2 regions of the Streptacidiphilus sp. EB103A genome follow, and region 2 is predicted to be linked to the other one. Evidence: riboswitches for the same ligand, from Rfam matches in the RefSeq annotation. Region 2 holds a riboswitch; the other holds the start of a gene.
The links. A riboswitch is a leader RNA that binds a small molecule or an ion and turns the genes downstream of it on or off. The one in region 2 is predicted to bind ZMP and ZTP.
Positions count from the first base shown of each region.

Region 1: another riboswitch for ZMP and ZTP. It lies ahead of ABH941_RS06920 (bifunctional 5,10-methylenetetrahydrofolate dehydrogenase/5,10-methenyltetrahydrofolate cyclohydrolase); the one in region 2 lies ahead of glyA (serine hydroxymethyltransferase).

Region 1 covers NZ_JBGCAQ010000003.1:383,560-393,338, reverse strand. The annotation lists gene pucD (xanthine dehydrogenase subunit D) at 1-707, shown strand, start outside; gene ABH941_RS06930 (NCS2 family permease) at 997-2,511, shown strand; gene ABH941_RS06925 (XdhC family protein) at 2,573-3,805, shown strand; ZMP/ZTP riboswitch at 3,863-3,948, shown strand; gene ABH941_RS06920 (bifunctional 5,10-methylenetetrahydrofolate dehydrogenase/5,10-methenyltetrahydrofolate cyclohydrolase) at 3,969-4,805, shown strand; gene ABH941_RS06915 (sugar porter family MFS transporter) at 5,762-7,189, shown strand; gene ABH941_RS06910 (hypothetical protein) at 7,197-7,682, opposite strand; gene ABH941_RS06905 (GPP34 family phosphoprotein) at 7,769-8,515, opposite strand; gene ABH941_RS06900 (IclR family transcriptional regulator) at 8,581-9,363, opposite strand; gene ABH941_RS06895 (VOC family protein) at 9,432-9,779, opposite strand, start outside.
Region 2 covers NZ_JBGCAQ010000006.1:369,077-378,855, reverse strand. The annotation lists gene glyA (serine hydroxymethyltransferase) at 119-1,366, opposite strand; ZMP/ZTP riboswitch at 1,400-1,488, opposite strand; gene ABH941_RS12780 (malate dehydrogenase) at 1,530-2,519, opposite strand; gene ABH941_RS12775 (hypothetical protein) at 2,963-3,838, shown strand; gene ABH941_RS12770 (hypothetical protein) at 3,835-5,055, shown strand; gene ABH941_RS12765 (hypothetical protein) at 5,052-5,453, shown strand; gene ABH941_RS12760 (hypothetical protein) at 5,450-6,565, shown strand; gene ABH941_RS12755 (DUF3017 domain-containing protein) at 6,633-7,166, opposite strand; gene ABH941_RS12750 (bifunctional methylenetetrahydrofolate dehydrogenase/methenyltetrahydrofolate cyclohydrolase) at 7,153-8,007, opposite strand; gene ABH941_RS12745 (RDD family protein) at 8,467-9,255, shown strand; gene purH (bifunctional phosphoribosylaminoimidazolecarboxamide formyltransferase/IMP cyclohydrolase) at 9,321-9,779, opposite strand, start outside.

The sequences.
Region 1 (9,779 bases), on a different contig from region 2:
CCACCTCCGCCTCCCGGCAGACCTACATGACCGGCGGCGCGGTGAAGCTGGCCGCCGAGGCGGTCCGTAACGAGCTGTTCAACCTGGGGCGTTCGCGCTACGGCTGGACCTACAACGACCTCTCGCTGATCGGCGGCAAGGTCGTCTCGGCCTCGGCCGGCGTGCTGATCCCGATCGTGGACCTGCTCGGCGACCAGGCGATCGACCTGACCCGCGAGCACCACCACCGGCCCACCGTCCCCTTCGACAAGGAGACCGGGCAGGGCTTCGGCCACGTCCAGTACACCTTCTGCGCGCACCGCGCGGTGGTGGACGTGGACGTGGAGCTGGGCCTGGTGAAGGTGGTCGAACTGGCCGCCGCCCAGGACGTCGGCAAGGCGCTGAACCCGCTGTCGGTGATCGGCCAGATCCAGGGCGGCTCCACCCAGGGCCTGGGCCTGGCCGTGATGGAGGAGATCATCACCAAGGACGGGAAGGTGCGCAATCCCTCCTTCACCGACTACCTGATCCCCACCATCCTGGACACCCCGCCGCAGCCGGTGGAGATCATGGAACTGGCCGATCCCAACGCCCCGTACGGGCTGCGCGGGGTCGGCGAGGCCCCCACCCTCTCCTCCACCCCGGCCATCGTCTCGGCCATCCGCGCCGCGACCGGCCTGGCCCTGAACCGGGTGCCGGTCCGCCCGGAACACATCACCGGGACCTGAGGTCTGAGGTCCCGTCAATGAACCTCCCCGGGGCGGCCGTTCTGTCTTCCCACAGCTCCGCCCCGGGGTTGCACCACCGCAGTACCGAGCCGCAGTACCGAGGTACATGCATGAACCACCAGGCGCACGACCGGATCAGCACCACCGCCCGTACACCGCTCTCGCCGGAGCCGTACGGCCGGACAGCACCACCTGCGAGCCGCACCGTCCCCTGTTCCCCTACCAGATGGGCCACCAGGCCGGCCGCGAGCCCCACCCCAACCCCCTATGAACCTTGGGAGTGGAACCCGTGACCCAGATCCCCACGGAATCCAGAGTTACCGCCGAGACCGACGCGGACGCCACCTCGTCCCCGTCCCCGTCCCAGCCCCCGGCCCCGGCAAGCCCCGCGCCGAAGAACGCGCTGGACGCCTACTTCAGGATCAGCGCCCGTGGCTCGTCCATCGGCAACGAGATCCGCGGCGGCCTCACCACCTTCATGGCGATGGCCTACATCCTGCTGCTGAACCCGATCATCCTCTCGGTGGCGGACGTCAACGGCAACCACCTGAACCACGCCCAGGTCACCACCGCCACCGCCCTGGCGGCGGCAGTCACCACCATCCTGCTCGGCGTGGTCGGCAACGCCCCGCTCGCCGCGGCGGCCGGGCTCAGCGTCTCCAACACCCTCGCCGCCGTGATGGCCCCGCACGTGACCTGGCCGCAGGCGATGGGCCTCTGCGTGATCTACGGCCTGCTGATCGTGGTCATGGTCGTCTCCGGGCTCCGAGAGATGATCATGAACGGCATCCCGTTGGCGATCAAGCACGCGATCACCATCGGCATCGGGCTGTTCATCGCGCTGATCGGCCTGGTCAACGCCGGATTCGTGACCCGCGTCCCGGACTCGGCGCACTCCGAGACCCCGGTCCAGCTCGGCTCCATCGGCAACCTCACCGGGTGGCCGGTCCTGATCTTCGCCATCACGCTGCTGTCGATCTTCGTGCTCCAGGTCCGCAAGGTCCGCGGCGCGATCCTGATCGGCATCGCCATCGGCACCGTGCTCTCGCTGATCCTGCAGGCCGCGCTCAACCTGCCGGCCGGCACCTGGGGCCTGTCCGTGCCCAAGTGGCCCGGCAACCCGGTCTCCGCCCCCGACTTCGGGCTCTTCGGCCACATCGACCTGTTCGGCGCCTTCGGCTCCAACGGCATGGGCGCGCTCAGCGCGGGCTTCGCAGTCTTCACCCTGGTCCTGGCCGGCTTCTTCGACGCGATGGCCACCATCATCGGCATCGGCACCGAGGCCGGGCTGGCTGACCAGCAGGGCCGGATGCCCGGCCTGTCCAAGGCCCTGCTGGTGGACGGCGCCGGCGGCGCGATCGGCGGCCTCGCGGGCGCCTCCGGCCAGACGGTGTTCATCGAGTCCGCCACCGGGGTCGGCGACGGCGCCCGGACCGGCTTCTCCAGCGTGGTCACCGGCGCGGTCTTCGCCTTCATGCTCTTCTTCACCCCGCTGGCGGGCATGGTCCCGGGCCAGGTCGCCGCGGCCGCCCTGGTCGTGATCGGCTCGATGATGCTCAGCCAGGCCCGCCACATCGACTGGAGCGACCGCGAGGTGGCCGTCCCGGCCTTCCTCACCATCGCGCTGATGCCGTTCACCTACTCCATCACCGCGGGTGTCGGGGCCGGCGTCATCTCCTACGTCGTCATCAAGGCCAGCGCGGGCAAGTGGCGCGAGCCCGGCCTCCTGATGTGGTCGCTCTCGCTGGTGTTCGTCGTCTTCTTCGCCCTGCACCCGCTCAAGGCCTGGCTCGGCATCCACTAGCCGGTCCCCCTCTCCCTCCGTCCGCTCTCTCCATCCCCTCTACGTTTCGAAGGAGCCACCCATGCAGGACATCGCCGAGCAGGTCAACGCCTGGCACGCAGCGGGTCGCTCCTTCGCCGTGGCCACCGTGGTGTCCGTCTCCGGGAGCGCCCCGCGCGACCCGGGGGCGGCCCTGGCCGTGGACACCGACGGCGAGGCCGTCGGCAGCGTGTCGGGGGGATGCGTGGAGGGGGCGGTCTACGAGCTGTGCCAGTCGGCACTGGAGTCCGGGAAGCCGGAGCTGCACCGCTTCGGCTTCTCGGACGAGGACGCCTTCGCGGTCGGACTGACCTGCGGCGGCATCATCGACGTCTTCGTCCAGCCGGTCGTCCCCGGCGCCTCGGACGGGCTGGACGCGGCGCTCGCCCACATCCACTCGGGCACCCCGGTCGCCCTGGTCCGCGCCATCGCCGGACCGGCCGCCCTGATCGGCTCCGCCCTGGCCGTCACCGCCGACACCCACCACGGCACCCTCGGCCGGCACCCAGGGCTGGACCCGGCCGGCCTGGAGCGAGCCGCCGCCACGCACAGCCGGGCCATGCTGGACGCCGGGCGCACCGGGCAGTTCACCCTCGCGCTGGACGGCCGCCCGTGCACCCCCGACGCCACCTCCGCGGAGACCGACGCCGACTCCTCCTTCGCCTTCGCCTCCGCCTCCGAACGGACCGTCACCTTCTTCGTCGAGTCGCATGTCCCCGCCCCCCGCATGATCGTCTTCGGGGCCATCGACTTCGCCGCCGCCGTCGCCCGGATCGGCGGCTTCCTCGGCTACCACGTCACCGTCTGCGACGCCCGCCCGGTCTTCGCCACCGCGCGCCGCTTCCCCACCGCCGACGCCGTTGTCGTCGACTGGCCGCACCGCTACCTCGACGCCGAGGTCGCCGCCGGACGGGTGGACGGCCGAACCGCGCTCTGCGTACTGACGCATGACGCCAAGTTCGACATCCCGCTGCTGGAGCGCGCGCTGCGTCTGCCACTGGGCTTCGTCGGCGCGATGGGGTCGCGCCGCACCCACCTGGAGCGCCTGGAACGGCTGCGCGCGGTCGGGCTCACCGAGCTGGAGCTCTCCCGGCTGCGCTCCCCCATCGGCCTGGACCTGGGCGCCCGCACCCCGGAGGAGACCGCCGTCGCCGTCGCCGCCGAGATCGTCGCCCACCGCCGCGGCGGCACCTGCCTCCCGCTCAGCAGCCACGGCGGCCCGATCCACCACGACCACCCGCTGCGGGTGAGCGACCTGCCGCGCCGAATCGCCTGAACCCTTCGAACCCTTTGAACCCGTCGGCGCTCGGCCTGGTGGATGACTTATGCTTCCCAGGCGGGCCGTAACTGGCGCTTGGGTGGACGACCACCGGGGAGCGACCCGCCTTCAGAGCGAAGCCGCGCGCCTGGGCACTCCCTTCCGACCCCGGGATCCGCCCATGTCCGCCCAGCTCATGTCCGGCACCGCCATCGCCCAGGAGATCGTCGAACGCTGCGCCCAGCGGGCGCGAGCGCTGTTCGAAACGCGCGGCGTACGGCCCAGCCTCGCCACCGTCCTCGTCGGGGACGACCCGGCATCGGTCACCTACGTCACCATGAAGCGCAACCGCAGCGCCAAGGCCGGCATCGACTCCCGCCTGGTCCGCCTGCCCGCCGAGACGACGACGGAGGAACTGGTCAGCGCGGTGCGAGCGCTGTCCGACGACCCCGACGTGCACGGCATCCTGCTCCAGCACCCCGTCCCCGCGCACATCGACGAGCGGGCCGCCTTCGAGGCCATCGACCCGGCCAAGGACGTCGACGGCGTCACCATGCACTCCTTCGCCGCCATGGCCTTCGGCGACCCCGGCTTCGCCTCCGCCACCCCCGGCGGCATCATCCGGCTCCTCGAAGCCTACGGCGTCGAACTGACCGGCCGTCAGGCCGTCGTGGTCGGCCGCAGCCCGATCCTCGGCAAGCCCATGGGCATGCTGCTGCTCGCCCGCGACGCCACCGTCACCTACTGCCACTCCCGAACGGTCGACCTCGCCTCGCACGTGGCCGCCGCCGACATCGTGGTCGCCGCCGTCGGCAAGCCCGAGTTCATCAAGGGCTACGACATCAAGCCCGGCGCCGTCGTCATCGACGCCGGCTACAACCCCGGCAACATCGGCGACGTCGACTTCGCCGGCGCGATGGAACGCGCCGCCCTGGTCACCCCGGTCCCGGGCGGCGTCGGCCCGATGACGATCGCGGTCCTGCTGGAACAGACGGTGGACGCGGCGGAGCGGGGGTAAGGGGGGTCGGGGGAGGCGGGGCGTCTTCGCTGGTCGGCGGCAGCTGTAGGTGGCTTACATGGCGCCACCGTTGCCGCCCACCCCCGCCCGTGGCTTGTTGCTGTTGCTCGGCTCCGCCTCGCGGCAACCAGGGCGGGGAGGGGTGCGGGTCCTCGCCGTTGCCGGGCGGCGGAAACGGTAGGTGGCTTACATGGCGCCACCATTGCCGAGTGACACGCCCGTGGCTTGTTGCTGTAGCTCGCTTCGCTCGCGGCGACAAGGCCAGGGAGGGGGTGCGCGTTCTCGCCGTTGCCGGGCGGCGGGGCGGTTGGTGGCGGGGCGTGCAGAAACGATCCTGCTCGTTGGCTTGGCCGGTTTGGGGTCACTGCCCATGCTTTTGGGTCACTCGTCCGACGGATCCCGCCCGCTATGTCCGCTTTTGACGTCGAGGGAGTGACCCGAACGTATAGGCAGTGACCCGAAAAGCCCGGCCCGAGGGCAAACCCGGGTCACTTTCGGGACAAGGTGTCATTTGATCATGCAGAAATGCCCCATTTACCCTGATCCTGGCGTACCAAAAGTGCCCCCGCGTCCCAAAAGTGCCCCCGGTTCGACCGGACCCCGCCCGCAGAACCGTTTCTGCACGCCCCACCCGCGACCCCCAGCCCGGGAACGGCGCCCGGCCCCGACCCGGCTCCCCCGCTGCAGTTGGCCCGCGAGCGAAGCGAGCAACAGCAACAAGCCACGGGCGCGCCACCCGGCAACGAACCCGCCATGTAAGCCACCTACAGCTGCCGCCAACTACCGGCTAGGCCGCACCACCTCCCCGCCCCCATTAGTTCAACTTGTAACGTGTCATGTCCCCCCACCTGTTCGTATTTAGGTCACTTTGACTTCACACCTTGAAGGCATATTCTGCGTTGGTTGACTAAAGCCTTCAAGTCCGGCAAGGATGCCGGGCGCCAAGGAGCCCCACAGTGACCAGCACAGCCTTGCCCACGTCCCCCAGCTCTCCCGCGTCCCCGCGGACCGCCGGTGACAACCTGGGCCATGTCATCTTCATCACTGCCGCCGCTGCCATGGGCGGCTTCCTCTTCGGGTACGACAGCTCCGTCATCAACGGGGCCACCGGTGCGATCCAGAGCAAGTACGGCATCGGGTCCGCCGAGCTGGCGCAGGTCGTCGCCATCGCGCTGATCGGCTGTGCGATCGGCGCGGCCGTGGCCGGGCGGGTCGCGGACCGGATCGGGCGCATCCGCGTCATGCAGATCGCCGCCGTCCTGTTCACGGTGAGTGCCGTCGGCTCGGCGCTCTCCTTCGCCGTGTGGGACCTCGCGCTGTGGCGCGTCATCGGTGGGTTCGGCATCGGGATGGCGTCCGTGATCGGCCCGGCCTACATAGCCGAGGTCGCACCGCCGGCCTACCGGGGCCGGTTGGCCTCGTTCCAGCAGGCGGCGATCGTCATCGGCATCGCCATCTCCCAGCTCGTCAACTGGGGCCTGCTCAACGCCGCCGGCGGCAGCGACCGCGGCCACCTGCTCGGGGTGGAGGCCTGGCAGGTCATGCTCGGCGTGATGGTCATCCCCGCCGTGGTCTACGGGCTGCTGTCCTTCGCCATCCCCGAGTCCCCGCGCTTCCTGATCTCCGTCGGGAAGACCGACCGCGCCAAGGCCGTCATCGCCGAGGTCGAGGGCGACGGCCTGGACCTGGACGCCCGGGTCGCCGAGATCCGTGCCGGGATGCAGTCCGAGCACAGGTCCACCTTCAAGGATCTGCTCGGCGCCCGCTTCGGCTTCAAGCCGATCGTCTGGGTCGGCATCGGCCTGGCCGTGTTCCAGCAGCTGGTCGGCATCAACGTCGCCTTCTACTACTCGAACACGCTGTGGCAGTCGGTCGGCATCGACCCGAGCTCGTCCTTCCTCTACTCGTTCACCACCTCGATCGTGAACATCATCGGCACGGTCGTCGCGATGATCCTGGTCGACCGGATCGGGCGCCGGGCGCTCGCCCTGATCGGCTCCTGCGGCATGGCCGTCTCGCTGGCGTTTGAAGCCTGGGCGTTCTCGGCCAAGACCGGGACGACGCTGCCGCACGCGCAGGGCATGGTCGCGCTGATCGCGGCCCATGCGTTCGTGTTCTTCTTCGCGATGTCCTGGGGCGTCGTGGTCTGGGTCATGCTCGGCGAGATGTTCCCCAACCGCATCCGCGCTGCCGCGCTGGGCGTCGGCGCAGCGGCCAACTGGATCGCCAACTGGGCGATCACCGCGACTTTCCCGAGCCTCGCGGGCTGGAACCTGACCACGACCTACGTCATCTACACGGTGTTCGCCGCGCTCTCGATCCCCTTCGTGGCCAAGTTCGTCAAGGAGACCAAGGGCAAGCGGCTCGAGGACATGGTCGGCTGAGCAGCAGTCAGCGGCAGGTCAGCCACCACTGGCCGATGGTGTGGTACTTGCGGTCGAAGTCCCGGTCACCGAGGAAGCCGCCGATCGGCGCTCCCAGCCGCACGCGTCTGCCCTTGACCCGGTGGACCATTATCTGCTTGGCGCCGAGCAGCTCGCGGATGGTGAAGCCCTCGATCTCGCTCCAGGGGATGGTCCGGTGACCCCCTATCCGCTCGACGACCAAGGCGTCTCGCGTGAGACTGACTGCCCTGGTGCCGTTCACGACGAACCCGACCAAGCCGACCACCGGGACCCCGATGGCCGGCGCGAAGAAAGCCGCCGGGTGAGCCACGACGGTGAACAGAGAACCGGAGGCGAGGCCCCCGAACAGCATGCCGATCGGTACGAACAGCAGGCCCAGCAACAGCTGCCGGAGCGGCTGCCGGAAGCGGATCGACTCCACCGAACCGTCGACTGCCGCCCCCCGTATGGTGACGCCGTCCTTCCAGCTCATGCCTGTTCTGCTCCCGCCCCGACCGCTGATGATCGCCGAAGCATGACATCCCGGCCCCGGTCTGTCGAGCAGTGGTCCGAGGGCGTTCAGATGCCGCCGATGCCGGCGATGCTGCTGCTGGAGTCGCCCGGCGAGGTGTGCGACAGCGAGGCGTAGCCGCCGCGCTTCTTCGGGCTGGCTGTGCGGAGCTGTACCACCGCGTCGCGGACCTGGCGGAGGACGGTGCGGACGGCGGTGTCCGGGGCGGCGAGTGCGTCCGGGGCTGCGGTGGCCGGCAAGGCCTCGCTCAGGGAGCGGGTGGTGTCGGCGATGGACTCGCGGAGCTCCTCGTGTTCCGGGCCCGGGAAGAGGAGCGGGGTGAGGCCGGCGCGGTGGGCCAGTGCGGCGAAGGGCTCGTCCTCGATCCTGAGCAGCGACAGCCGGGCGATCAGCTCCTCCCGCTCGGACGGGTCGGTGAGGGCGATGCGCGAGGTGGGGATCAGGCCGAGGCGGCGGCCGCGCTGCGGGGCTATCGCGCCCTCGTTCTCCAGCAGGGCCCGGTAGCTGTCCCGGAGCCCCGGTGCATGGCGCTTGATCCAGGCCTGGATGACCTTGGGTTCGGGGATGAGCTTGATCACCGCGATCGCGCGGTCGAACTGCGGGTCTCCGGTGTGCGGCTCGGTCTGGGTCCGGCCGAGGACGGCCAGGTTGGCGCCGTGGATGCCGAGCCGCCCCGCCTCCAGCAGATCGAGGAGTTCCGCTCCGGCCAGGGCGCAGCCCAGCTCCGGTCCGCCGCCCAGTTCGCCGGTTCGGTCGTCCCAGGCCAGCAGTGCGAGTTCTCGTCCGCGTGTCATGCGTTCAACGTATGTCGCTGTGACTCCTACGGACAGGCCTGCGGCCTTCAGGTTATTTCGACTGCTCAGAGCGACAGCGCCAGCAGGACCGGGGCGGCGCGGGAGGCGAGGGTCTCCGCCGTCTCGCGGAGGCGGAAGGACTGGTCCAGCGGGAGCGAGAAGCCGAGGGCGCCGACGCTCCCTCCGGCCGTGATCGGGACGGCGGCGCAGACGGTGTCGAGGGCGTACTCCTGGAGGTCCAGCACCGGGACGGTCGCCGGCTGGCGGTCCAGGCGGTGCAGTAGCACGGTCTGGTCGACCTCGGTGCGCTCGGTGAAGCGGGCGGCCGGGTAGCGGAAGAAGTGGTCCCGGCGGCCGTCGTGGTCGAGCTGGCCGAGCAGGCACTTGCCCAGGGCGCTGGCGTGGCCGGTGGCCCGGAAGTCCACCCATTCGTGGACGCTCGGGGTGGACGGGCCGTCCACCACCACGTCGACGGACACCTCGCCGTCCTGGTAGCGGCTGAAGTAGACGGCGGCGCCGAGTTCGTCCCGCAGTGACGAGAGCTTCGCCAGCAGCCGGGACTGGACCATCAGCTCGCGGTTGGCCTCCCCCAGCACGGCCAGCGCGCCGCCGAGGACGTAGGCGCCGTCGTCCAGACGCAGCAGGTAGCCCTCGCGCTCCAGGGTGCGCAGCAGCCGCCGCGCCGCCTCGATCGGGAGGCCGACCTCGGCGGCGAGCTCGGCCGGGGTGCCCCCGTGCGCGCGCCGGTCCACCGCTTCGAGCAGGCGCAATGCCCGCGCGACGGGGCCGCGCGGGGAGCCGGAGGGTGGGGCCGAATCGGCCGGACGGGTTCTGTTCTGTGCCGCCATGCCCATCAGAGTAATCAGCGGGACGTCCGATGGGCATGGCTTGCACGGAATGCGGGAATGACCGTACGTCAGTCCGACGGCACTTCCTGGATGATGGAGAACGTCGCACCCCACGGGTCGGACAGGGTCGCCATCCGGCCGAAGGGCGTGTCCTGCGGCGTCTGCAGGACGTTCGCCCCGCGCTTGACGGCGGCGTCGGCGGTGCTGTCGGTGTCGTCGACGCAGAAGTAGGTCATCCAGTGCGAGGGGACCTCGGGCGGGAAGTTCTGGTCCGTCATCGGGTTGATGCCGCCGACCGGGCGTCCGTCGACCTGGATGGTCAGGTAGCCGCCGGCCCCTTCGGGCGCTCCGGGGATCGGCCCGACGCCGAGGCCGAAGACGTTCTTGTAGAAGGCTGCGGAGGCCTCCGCGTCGCG
Region 2 (9,779 bases):
CTACGCCGTGCATGGTTCTCGCGCAGTTCCCCGCGCCCCTGGGTGCTGCATGGTGAAGGTCTGCTGCAAGCTCAGCCATGCACAACATAGGGGCGCGGGGAACTGCGCGAACAACCATCTACGAACGTAGAACACTCAACCCCGGGGCCGGATACGCCTGCATCAGTTCAGCGACCTCGGCCCGCACCTTGGTGACGACCTCCTCGTCCCCCGTCACCACCCGATCGATCCACTCCGCCACCTGCGCCATCGCGTCCACCCCGATCCCGCGCGAGGTCAGGGACGGAGTCCCGATGCGGATGCCCGACGGGTCGAACGGCTTCCTGGTGTCATAGGGCACGCTGTTGTAGTTGACGACGATCCCGGCCCGGTCCAGCGCCTTGGCCGCCACCTTGCCGGGCACCCCCTTGCTGCTCAGATCGATCAGCAGCAGGTGGTTGTCGGTCCCGCCGGAGACCAGGTCGAAACCCCTCGCGGCGAGCTCCTCCCCCAGCGCCCGGGCGTTGCTGACGACCTGTCGGGCGTATGCCCGGAACTCCTCGCCGGAGGCCTCCCGCAGGGCGACCGCGATGGCCGCCGTGGTCTGGTTGTGCGGCCCGCCCTGCAGCCCGGGGAAGACCGCCCGGTCCAGCGCCCGCGCATGCTCCTCCGTGGACATCAGCATCGCGCCCCGCGGCCCGCGCAGCGTCTTGTGGGTGGTGGTGGAGATGACGTCCGCGTACCCGACCGGCGAGGGGTGCGCACCGCCCGCGACCAGCCCGGCGATGTGCGCGATGTCCGCGACCAGCACCGCGCCGACCTCGCGGGCGATCTCCGCGAACGCGGGGAAGTCGATGGTGCGCGGCACCGCCGTGCCCCCGCAGAAGATCACCTTCGGCCGCTCATTGAGCGCCAGCTCCCGCACCTGGTCCAGGTCGGTCCGCCCGGTCTCGCGATGCACGCCGTACTGCACGCCGCGGAACCAGGAGCCGGTGGCGGACACGCCCCAGCCGTGGGTGAGGTGACCGCCCATCGGCAGGGCCATGCCGAGCACAGTGTCGCCGGGCTTGAGGAAGGCCAGGTAGACGGCGAGGTTGGCGGGCGAGCCGGAGTACGGCTGGACGTTGGCGTGCTCGACGCCGAACAGCGCCTTGGCCCGCTCGATCGCCAGCGTCTCGATCTGGTCGATGTTCTGCTGGCCCTCGTAGTACCGCTTGCCCGGGTAGCCCTCGGAGTACTTGTTCTGCAGCACCGTGCCGGAGGCTTCCAGCACCGCGGCGGAGACGTAGTTCTCACTGGGGATCAGTCGCAGCGTGTCGGCCTGCAGCCGCTCCTCGGCGGCGACCAGGGCGGCGATCTCGGGGTCTGTGCTCTGCAACGCACTCATACGGCGTCCTCCGGGTCGTCCATCGAATGGTGACCCGGATGCCCAGGCGTACGGCACTCCGGTGGCGGCGCTCCGTCGCTCCCTCGTGGTTGCTTCCACGTTCGCCAGTCGCGACAGCCCCCACCCTAACGGGTGGGGGCTGTCGGTTGCGAAGGAGTTGCGACTAGATCAGCCCGAGCCCCGCCACCGCGTCCCGCTCCTCGATGAGCTCGGCGACCGAGGCATCGATCCGGGCCCGCGAGAAGTCGTTGATGTCCAGGCCCTGGACGATCTCGAACGTGCCGTCCTTCGCGGTGACCGGGAAGGAGGAGATGATGCCCGCGGGCACGCCGTAGGAGCCGTCGGAGACCACACCGGCGGAGGTCCAGTCGCCCTCGGCGGTGCCGTTGGTCCAGGTGAAGACATGGTCGATGGCGGCGTTCGCGGCCGAGGCGGCCGAGGAGGCGCCGCGGGCGTCGATGATGGCGGCGCCACGCTTGGCCACGGTCGGGATGAAGAAGTCCGACAGCCAGGCGTCGTCCGAGATGGCCTTGGCGGCGTTCTCGCCGTTGACCTCGGCGTGGAAGACGTCGGGGTACTGGGTGGCGGAGTGGTTGCCCCAGATCGTCAGCTTCTTGATCTCGGAGACCGAGACGCCGAGCTTCTTGGAGAGCTGGGCCACCGCGCGGTTGTGGTCCAGGCGGGTCATCGCGGTGAAGCGGTCCGCCGGTACGTCCGGGGCGTTGCGCTGGGCGATCAGCGCGTTGGTGTTGGCCGGGTTGCCGACGACCAGGACGCGGATGTCGTCCGCGGCGTTGTCGTTGATGGCCTTGCCCTGCGGGCCGAAGATGCCGCCGTTGGCGGAGAGCAGGTCACCGCGCTCCATGCCGGCGGTGCGCGGGCGGGCGCCCACGAGCAGACCGACGTTGGCGCCCTCGAAGCCCTTGTTCGGGTCGTCGAAGATGTCGATGCCGGCGAGCAGCGGGAAGGCGCAGTCGTCGAGCTCCATCGCGGTGCCCTCGGCGGCCTTGACGCCCTGCGGGATCTCCAGCAGACGCAGCTTCACCGGCACGTCGGGGCCGAGGAGGTGGCCGGAGGCGATGCGGAACAGCAGCGCGTAGCCGATCTGTCCGGCCGCGCCGGTGACGGTGACGTTGACGGGAGTGCTGGTCATGGTTGACGTCTCCTGCTGGTGCCTTTTGGGTGGTCAGGAGCTTCTTTCGAACGTCGGAGCACCTGATCGGTCTCTTGACTTCAAGAGACCGCTTGACAGGCTATCTCAGGAGGGGGACTCCTGGTGACGCCCCGGCGGACCTCCTGGGGCGTCCTTCGTCACGTTTGCCACTCGCCTATGCCGATCCAGCATAATTCCAGATCAAATCAGTATTTTGGGCTGGATTTCTCGATGCTGTCGGGCGCTGGTTCGATCGGGTACAAAGAGGCGTAATGGGCACGTCAGTTCGAGAGCGAAGCCACCCGCAATACCACGGATATGCGGCCCGTGGATCCTGCACGCCGGAATCTGCCGACTTCCGACATTTCCACTGAATCCGGCGCGATGCCGTGGCACGCTGGTTGTCTTGTAAGCAGATGGGGAAGTTTTGAGGGGGGCGCTTTATGTTCATGGCCGAGAGCAATGCGTTGCCGGGCTGGCGCGGCGGCGACGGAAACGCCGCCTATCTCGACAAGACCCTGCTGTTCCAGCCGATCGAGATGGACCTCAACGAGAGCGTGCCCATCAAGTTCCTGTGGCTCCTTCTGCTCCGGAGCTTCCTGGTGTCGTTCCTGCTGTCCCTGGTGGGTTTCCTGTTCGGAATGTTGCTCCTCATCACCGCGAGCCCGACCGCCGGCTCCGCCTGGATGGTCTTCTGCAGCCTCGTCTCCACGGCCGTCTTCTGGGTTGTCCTGCTCTTCTCCCGCACGCCCGAGGACATCGCCGAGTGGCGAGTGCTCCTGGCTGAGCGGTACGGCCGCCGTGACCACGCGTACCTCGGTATCCGTCAGGTGCTGAGCACGCGCGGTTTTCCGGTGGGGGTCGAGGAGAAGGATGGTCGGCTGATCCTCAGGGAGAGCAGCTACGTCGTCTACATCTCTGTCTTCACCTACGGCAGCAGCCTGTACCTCGGCTGGATGATGTGGCGCTCGCGTCGGGGCTACCAGCTCATCGGCCAGTACCTCCGCGACATGATTCAGGGTCTGCAAGGCCGTAACACGATCGAGTTGCAGATCCTGCGGAGCGAGCGCGCCCGTGCCCTGCGCGAGGCCGCGCACATCGCCTGCAGGGAGGGACTGGCCGTGGCGCTCTCCGACAGCGACGGTGGCTGGCCCGATCCGCAGGTGGAGCCACAACCCTCGTACGGCGGTGGGATTCCGGGACCCACCCCTGCAACGTACGAGTCGTACGGGTACGGGCCGGTGGGCGCCCCACCGGTCCCCGTCATGCCGCCGACACCGCCCTATGGAACTCAGGACGGGCAGGGCCAGCCGCGTTGATCACCGCCCAGGACGGATTCATCGATCTGTCGTGGGCGGGGGCGGCGTGGTGCGTCACCGGGGTCCGGCTGGAGCCGGACCCCACCATCGCCCACAATGCCTCGGCCCTCGGCCTGCCGGAGGAGGAGCGCCGCCGTCGCGCCGTCGCACGAGAGCGCGCCTGGCTCGCTGACGCGTGGGCCCCGGACGGCCGCTGCTGGGAACTGCGCTACGGCCCCAGCGGGCGGGGCGACGGTCGCCTCGACTGCGTCCTGCTGGCCCGTGCCTACGGACTCACGCCGGAGGCCGCCCGCACCGCGGCGTACCGGTTGCGCGAGCACCTCGACCGCCTGCCTTCCTCGGTCCGCGCCATCCCGCTCGGCACGCCACGGCTCACCTCCTGGCTGCGGCCCTTCGAGCCGTCCGAGTCGGCCCAGCCGACCGAGATCCGTCCCCGGGTGCATTGGAGCAAGCTCGCCCGCGCGGATGCGGCCTTCCCGTACGGTCTGTACGTGGATGCGCTGACCGCCGAGCCCATCGCCTGGGAGCCGCTGTGGACCGAACTCACCCGGATCGACGGGATGTTCACTCTCGGGATCAGGCTCGAACCGATGCCTTGGCGCCATCAGGACGCGGCGATGCTGGACCGGCTGCTCACCGAGTACTCGGCGCTGGAGCGGCCCGGCCGGTTCAACCCCGCCATCGGCCGACAGGAGGAGGCCCTGCCGTTCGCCCGGCAGGCAGTCGCCGGCTACACCCGACTCCGGCACGTGGCATCGACCGAATACGCGTATCGGCTCCGCACCACCCTGGCCTGCGCGGACCGGGCCACCGATCAGTCCGCTGCCCAGGCTGCGCACCTGCTGGCCGCGACGTTCGGCGGACCCGGCCAGGACGGGTCGCGTGCGGTCGCACGGCCCGTCCAGGACCACGGGGAACGCCGGGCCGCCTGGCATGCGTTCACCCATCTGCACGACGTGTGGCTGCCCCGGACCCGCGAGCAGGAATTCCCCTACGCCTTCGGTGAGTTCGAGCGGATGCTGGCGGACCGGGTCGGCGTCTTCGAAGCCTCGGCCGTCTTCCGGCTGCCCACAGAGACCAGTGGCCACCTGCCGCTGTTCTCCGTCGGCGCGCCCGCCGGAGCCACTGCGACGCCCACCACCCTGCCGCCCTGGACCGCCTCCGAACCCGGACTGCCGCCGCCACCCCCGGGATTCACCGACGGAAGGACCCCGTGACCCACCTCACCCTCACCTTCGACGGATCGAAGGAAGAAGCCGGCGAACTGCACCGGTCCCTCGCCACCTGGCTGAGCATGGACAAACGGCTGGGGCGTGCCACCCGACTGGTCGAGGAGCCACCGCCGCCCGGCGCACTCGGCGGTCTTGCCACCGCCGTCGAGCTGGTCACCGCGAGCACTCCCGTGCTCAGCGCCGCCGTCGGCGCACTCGGCTACTGGCTCGGTCAGCGCATGACCGGCCACCCCATCAGCTTCACCGTCACCCGCGCGGACGGCAGTTCGCGAAGCTTCAGCGCCGACCGCCGCGACCGGGACCTCGTCCTCGCCGAACTCGAACGGTTCGCCCGGCAGGAGCGCGCGGCCCAGCCCGGCGGCCCTGGTGCCACCGCACCGTGACACCTCCCCCAGCCGTTCCGCCCGAGCCGGGCAACGCGCTGGCCGTACTCGTCGGCACGGCCAGCCAGGTGCGTCCCGATGAGCTTCCGGCCGTGCCGCAAGCCGCACAGAGCGTGCGCGCCCTGGCGGACGCGCTCATCGGGCCCCACGGCTGCTTCGACCACCCCGCCGGCGTACGTACGATCATCGACCCTCCCGACGCGAACGCGGTCCTGGAAGCCATCGTTCGCACCAGAGCCGATGCGCCTGCGGACCGTGCACCCGATGTACTGCTCTTCTACTTCGCCGGACACGGATTCGCCGTCGACGACGAGCGGCAACTGCGCCTGGCCCTCCCCGCGACACTGTCCACCCGTCGCGGCGACGGACCGTCGCTGCCCATCGGCGAGGTCTTCGCAGCGATGACCAGGACCGGCGCACGACGGCCCGTCGCGATACTCGACTGCTGCTTTTCCGGACTGGCCCTGCACGCCCCGCAAGCCGCTCGCATCCATCTGCTGACCGCAGCCGGAGAGGGGTACCAAGCAGGCTTCCTGACCGGCCGCCCGGACCTGCCGACCGCTTTCACCGGTGCCCTGGTGGCTCTCCTGCGCCATGGCGTGCCCGACGCGGGACCGCATCTCGATCTCGGCACCCTCTACCGGCAGCTCGCCGTCACCATGCCCGCTGCCGACCCGCCGCGCCCGGAACCCGCCCAACGCGCCGTCGACGACAGCGCCGACTTGGCCCTCGCGGTGAACCCCGCAGACGGCACCACCCGCAGCCGCACGGGACTGCGCCGGCGTCACAGCTTCGCGCTGAACGCCCGGACGGCGGCCCGTCGGGCAGCCGACTTCGACGACCGCAACCGGGCCGTGCGGCATCTGGGCCTGGCCGTCCACGAGATGCGCGCCGTAGCCGCCGATGCGACCAGGGCCCTGGGGCCCAGCGACCCGGAAACCCTCTACTACCAGGAGCTGGCGGCGGTGCTCCTCGGCGAGTCCGGTGGCGTGGATGAGGCACGGACCCTGCTCGGCCGGCTAGCCGCCCAACTCGAGGGTCGCCCGGCCCACGCCGAGCGACTCGCGTCAGTACAGGCAAGCCTGACCCGCTGGGACCCGGCACGGAACTGACGGAACGCGCCGCGCGGGAGCCCTGCCGGATGCCCCACGCCACCACTCAGCGACTTCGCCAACGGAATCAGCCCTGCGCTCGGCCGAAGAAACGCGCGATGTCGTTGACGAACGGCAGTGTGATCACCGGATTGGGTTCCGAGGCCAGTGCCAGCACCACGATCGCCACGCCGAGCACCCCCATGACCAGCACATCGGTGAACCGGCTGCGCACCGCCAGCATCCCCACCTCGGGGAGCGCGATCCGCAGCGCACAGCCGACCAGCAGTGCGACGCCGATCGTGATCACGCCCGGACGGAAGGCGTTGAACGAGGTCACCGCCAGTCCCACGGCGACCAGGGTGAGCACGACCACTATCGGCCACTGCCGGACCGGGACCGGGTGGCTGCGGTCGGCCGCGGCGGCGGAACCCTCGGGCGGGAAGGTCCCGGTGGTGGGGTCGGCGCGGCGCCGGGAGCGCGGCGAGACCGCCGCCGCGGCCGCCGACACAACCTCTGCGGCCTGGTCGGCCGTCGACTCGGACGACTCCGGCGACCCCGACGGCTTCGACGAGTGCTTGGGCCCCGACGGGCGGCCCGGCCCGGACTCAGCCCTCGGCACGCTCGGCCGCCTCGACCACATTGCTCAGCAGCATCGCCCGGGTCATCGGTCCGACCCCGCCCGGGTTGGGTGACAGCCAACCGGCCACCTCCGCCACGCCGGGGTGGACGTCGCCGAGCAGCTTGCCGTTCTCGTCGCGACTGACGCCGACGTCCAGCACGGCCGCGCCGGGGCGCACGTCCTCGGGCTTGACCAGGTGCGTCACGCCGGCGGCGGCGACGATGATGTCGGCGCTGCGCAGGTGCGCGGACAGGTCGCGGGTGCCGGTGTGGGTGAGGGTGACGGTCGCGTTCTCGCTGCGGCGGGTGAGCAGCAGCCCGATCGAGCGGCCCACGGTGATCCCGCGGCCGACCACCACCACATGCGCGCCGTTGGTCTCCACCTTGTGCCGGTGCAGCAGCTCGACGATGCCGTTCGGAGTGCACGGCAGCGGCGCGTCGATGCCCAGGACCAGCCGGCCCAGGCTCATCGGGTGCAGGCCGTCGGCGTCCTTGGCCGGGTCCATCAGCTCCAGCACGCGCTTCTCGTCCAGGCCCCTGGGCAGCGGCAGCTGGACGATGTAGCCGGTGCAGGCCGGATTGGCGTTGAGCTCGCGGACGACCTCCTCGACGTCGCTCTGGGTGGCGTCGGCGGGCAGTTCGCGCTGGATGCTGGCGATGCCGACCTCGGCGCAGTCCCGGTGCTTGCCGCGGACGTAGGAGTGGCTTCCGGGATCGTCGCCGACCAGGACGGTGCCGAGGCCGGGCTGGACGCCCCTGGCCTTCAGGGCTTCGATCCGTACGGCGAGCTCGGACTTGATCGCGGCGGCGGTGGCCTTGCCATCGAGAATCTGGGCGGTCATGGGCCCATTCTCGCGGATCGGGACGGCAGGTCGTTACCGAGGTGGTTTCAAGGTCCGCACCTGGCGGCGTGCGGGCATCCGGTTGCAGATCCGCCCCAAGTACGCACAGGCGTGCGAAGTAGCTGGACAGGATCGCACCAGATTGGAACGATGGGACTAGCAATTTGATACGCCCCAACGGCCTGTCACGAATGACAGGGACGTCTGGAAGCGGTCGGAACTCGGGGGAGACAGTGCGCGGTCATCAGCAGTCGCCAGTGACGTCCCGCCAGTGGACCCAGGCGACTCACACCAGCCGGCGAGGCCCTGCCCAGGCAACCACGGCTCCGGCTTGTACGGGGAGCACCGACCGCACTGTCATGCCCATCCGATAATCGCGCCGCGTTCTCACCGGTACGGCCCATGCCTGCGGTGTCCCGGAGCGTGCACTCGTTCACCTTTCCTGCCCGGAGGCAAACCGTGTCCTATCCTCCCGATCCCAACAACCCCTATGGCCAGCCGCAACAGCCCCCGCAGCAGGCGGGCTACGGCTACCCGCAGCAGGCTCCGCAGGGCGTCCCGCAGCAGCCCGGCTACGGCTACCCACAGGGCCAGCCCCAGCAGCAGCCCCAGTACGGCTACCCGCAGCAGCCCCCGGTCCCGCCGCAGGGCGAGTACGGCTACCAGCAGCCGGGCTACCCGCCGCAGCAGCCCGGCTACGACCCCAACGCCTACGGGTACCAGCCGCAGCCGGTTCCGGGCGTGGCCCAGGGCGCCTCGGGTTATGTGACCATCCCCACCGGGACCTTCCAGATCGCCTCCTACGGCGCGCGCTTCGGCGCCCGGCTGCTGGACAGCATCTTCGTCGGCATCCTGTACGCCATCTTCGCGTTCGGCATTCTCGGCGCCTTGTCCGCCACCACCTCGTCCAGTGACCCGGGCACCGCGGTGGGCGCCGCCTTCGGCGCGATGATTCTCGACTGGTTCATCTTCGCGGTGCTGTTCCTGGGCTGGGACACCGCCTTCGTGGCCTGGAAGGGCGCGACCCCCGGCAAGATGATCCTCGGCCTCCTGGTCGTCGACGAGCGCACCGGCGTCAAGCCGAGCTTCGGCGGCGCGCTGACCCGCTGGGGCTTCCCCGTCGGGCTCAACTTTCTGACCTGCGGCATCGGGCTGATCCTGATCTACATCTCGCCGTTCTTCGACAACACCGGCAAGCTCCGCGGCTGGCACGACAAGGCCGCCAACACCGTGGTGATCAAGCCCTGACAGCACGCGGAGGCCCGCTGTCCCGTTCGCGGGGACAGCGGGCCTCCGTGCGTTCGGCGACTCGATCAGTGGAAGAAGTGCCGGGTGCCCGTCAGGTACATCGTCACCCCGGCGGCCTTGGCCGCCTCGATCACCTGGTCGTCACGGATCGACCCGCCCGGCTGGACGACCGCCTTGACCCCCGCGGCGAGCAGGATCTCCAGCCCGTCGGGGAACGGGAAGAAGGCGTCCGACGCGGCGTAGGACCCGGCCGCGCGCTCACCGGCCCGCTCGACCGCGAGCCTGGCCGAGTCCACCCGGTTGACCTGGCCCATGCCGACGCCGACCGAGGCGCCGTCCGAAGCCAGCAGGATCGCATTGGACTTGACGGCCCGACAGGCGCGCCAGGCGAAGGACAGCTCGGCGAGCTCCTCCGGGGAGAGCGCGTCGCCGGCGGCCAGGGTCCAGGTCGACGGGTCGTCACCGGCGGCGTCGATCCGGTCGGCCTGCTGCAGCAGCACCCCGCCGGTGACCGCGCGGGTCTC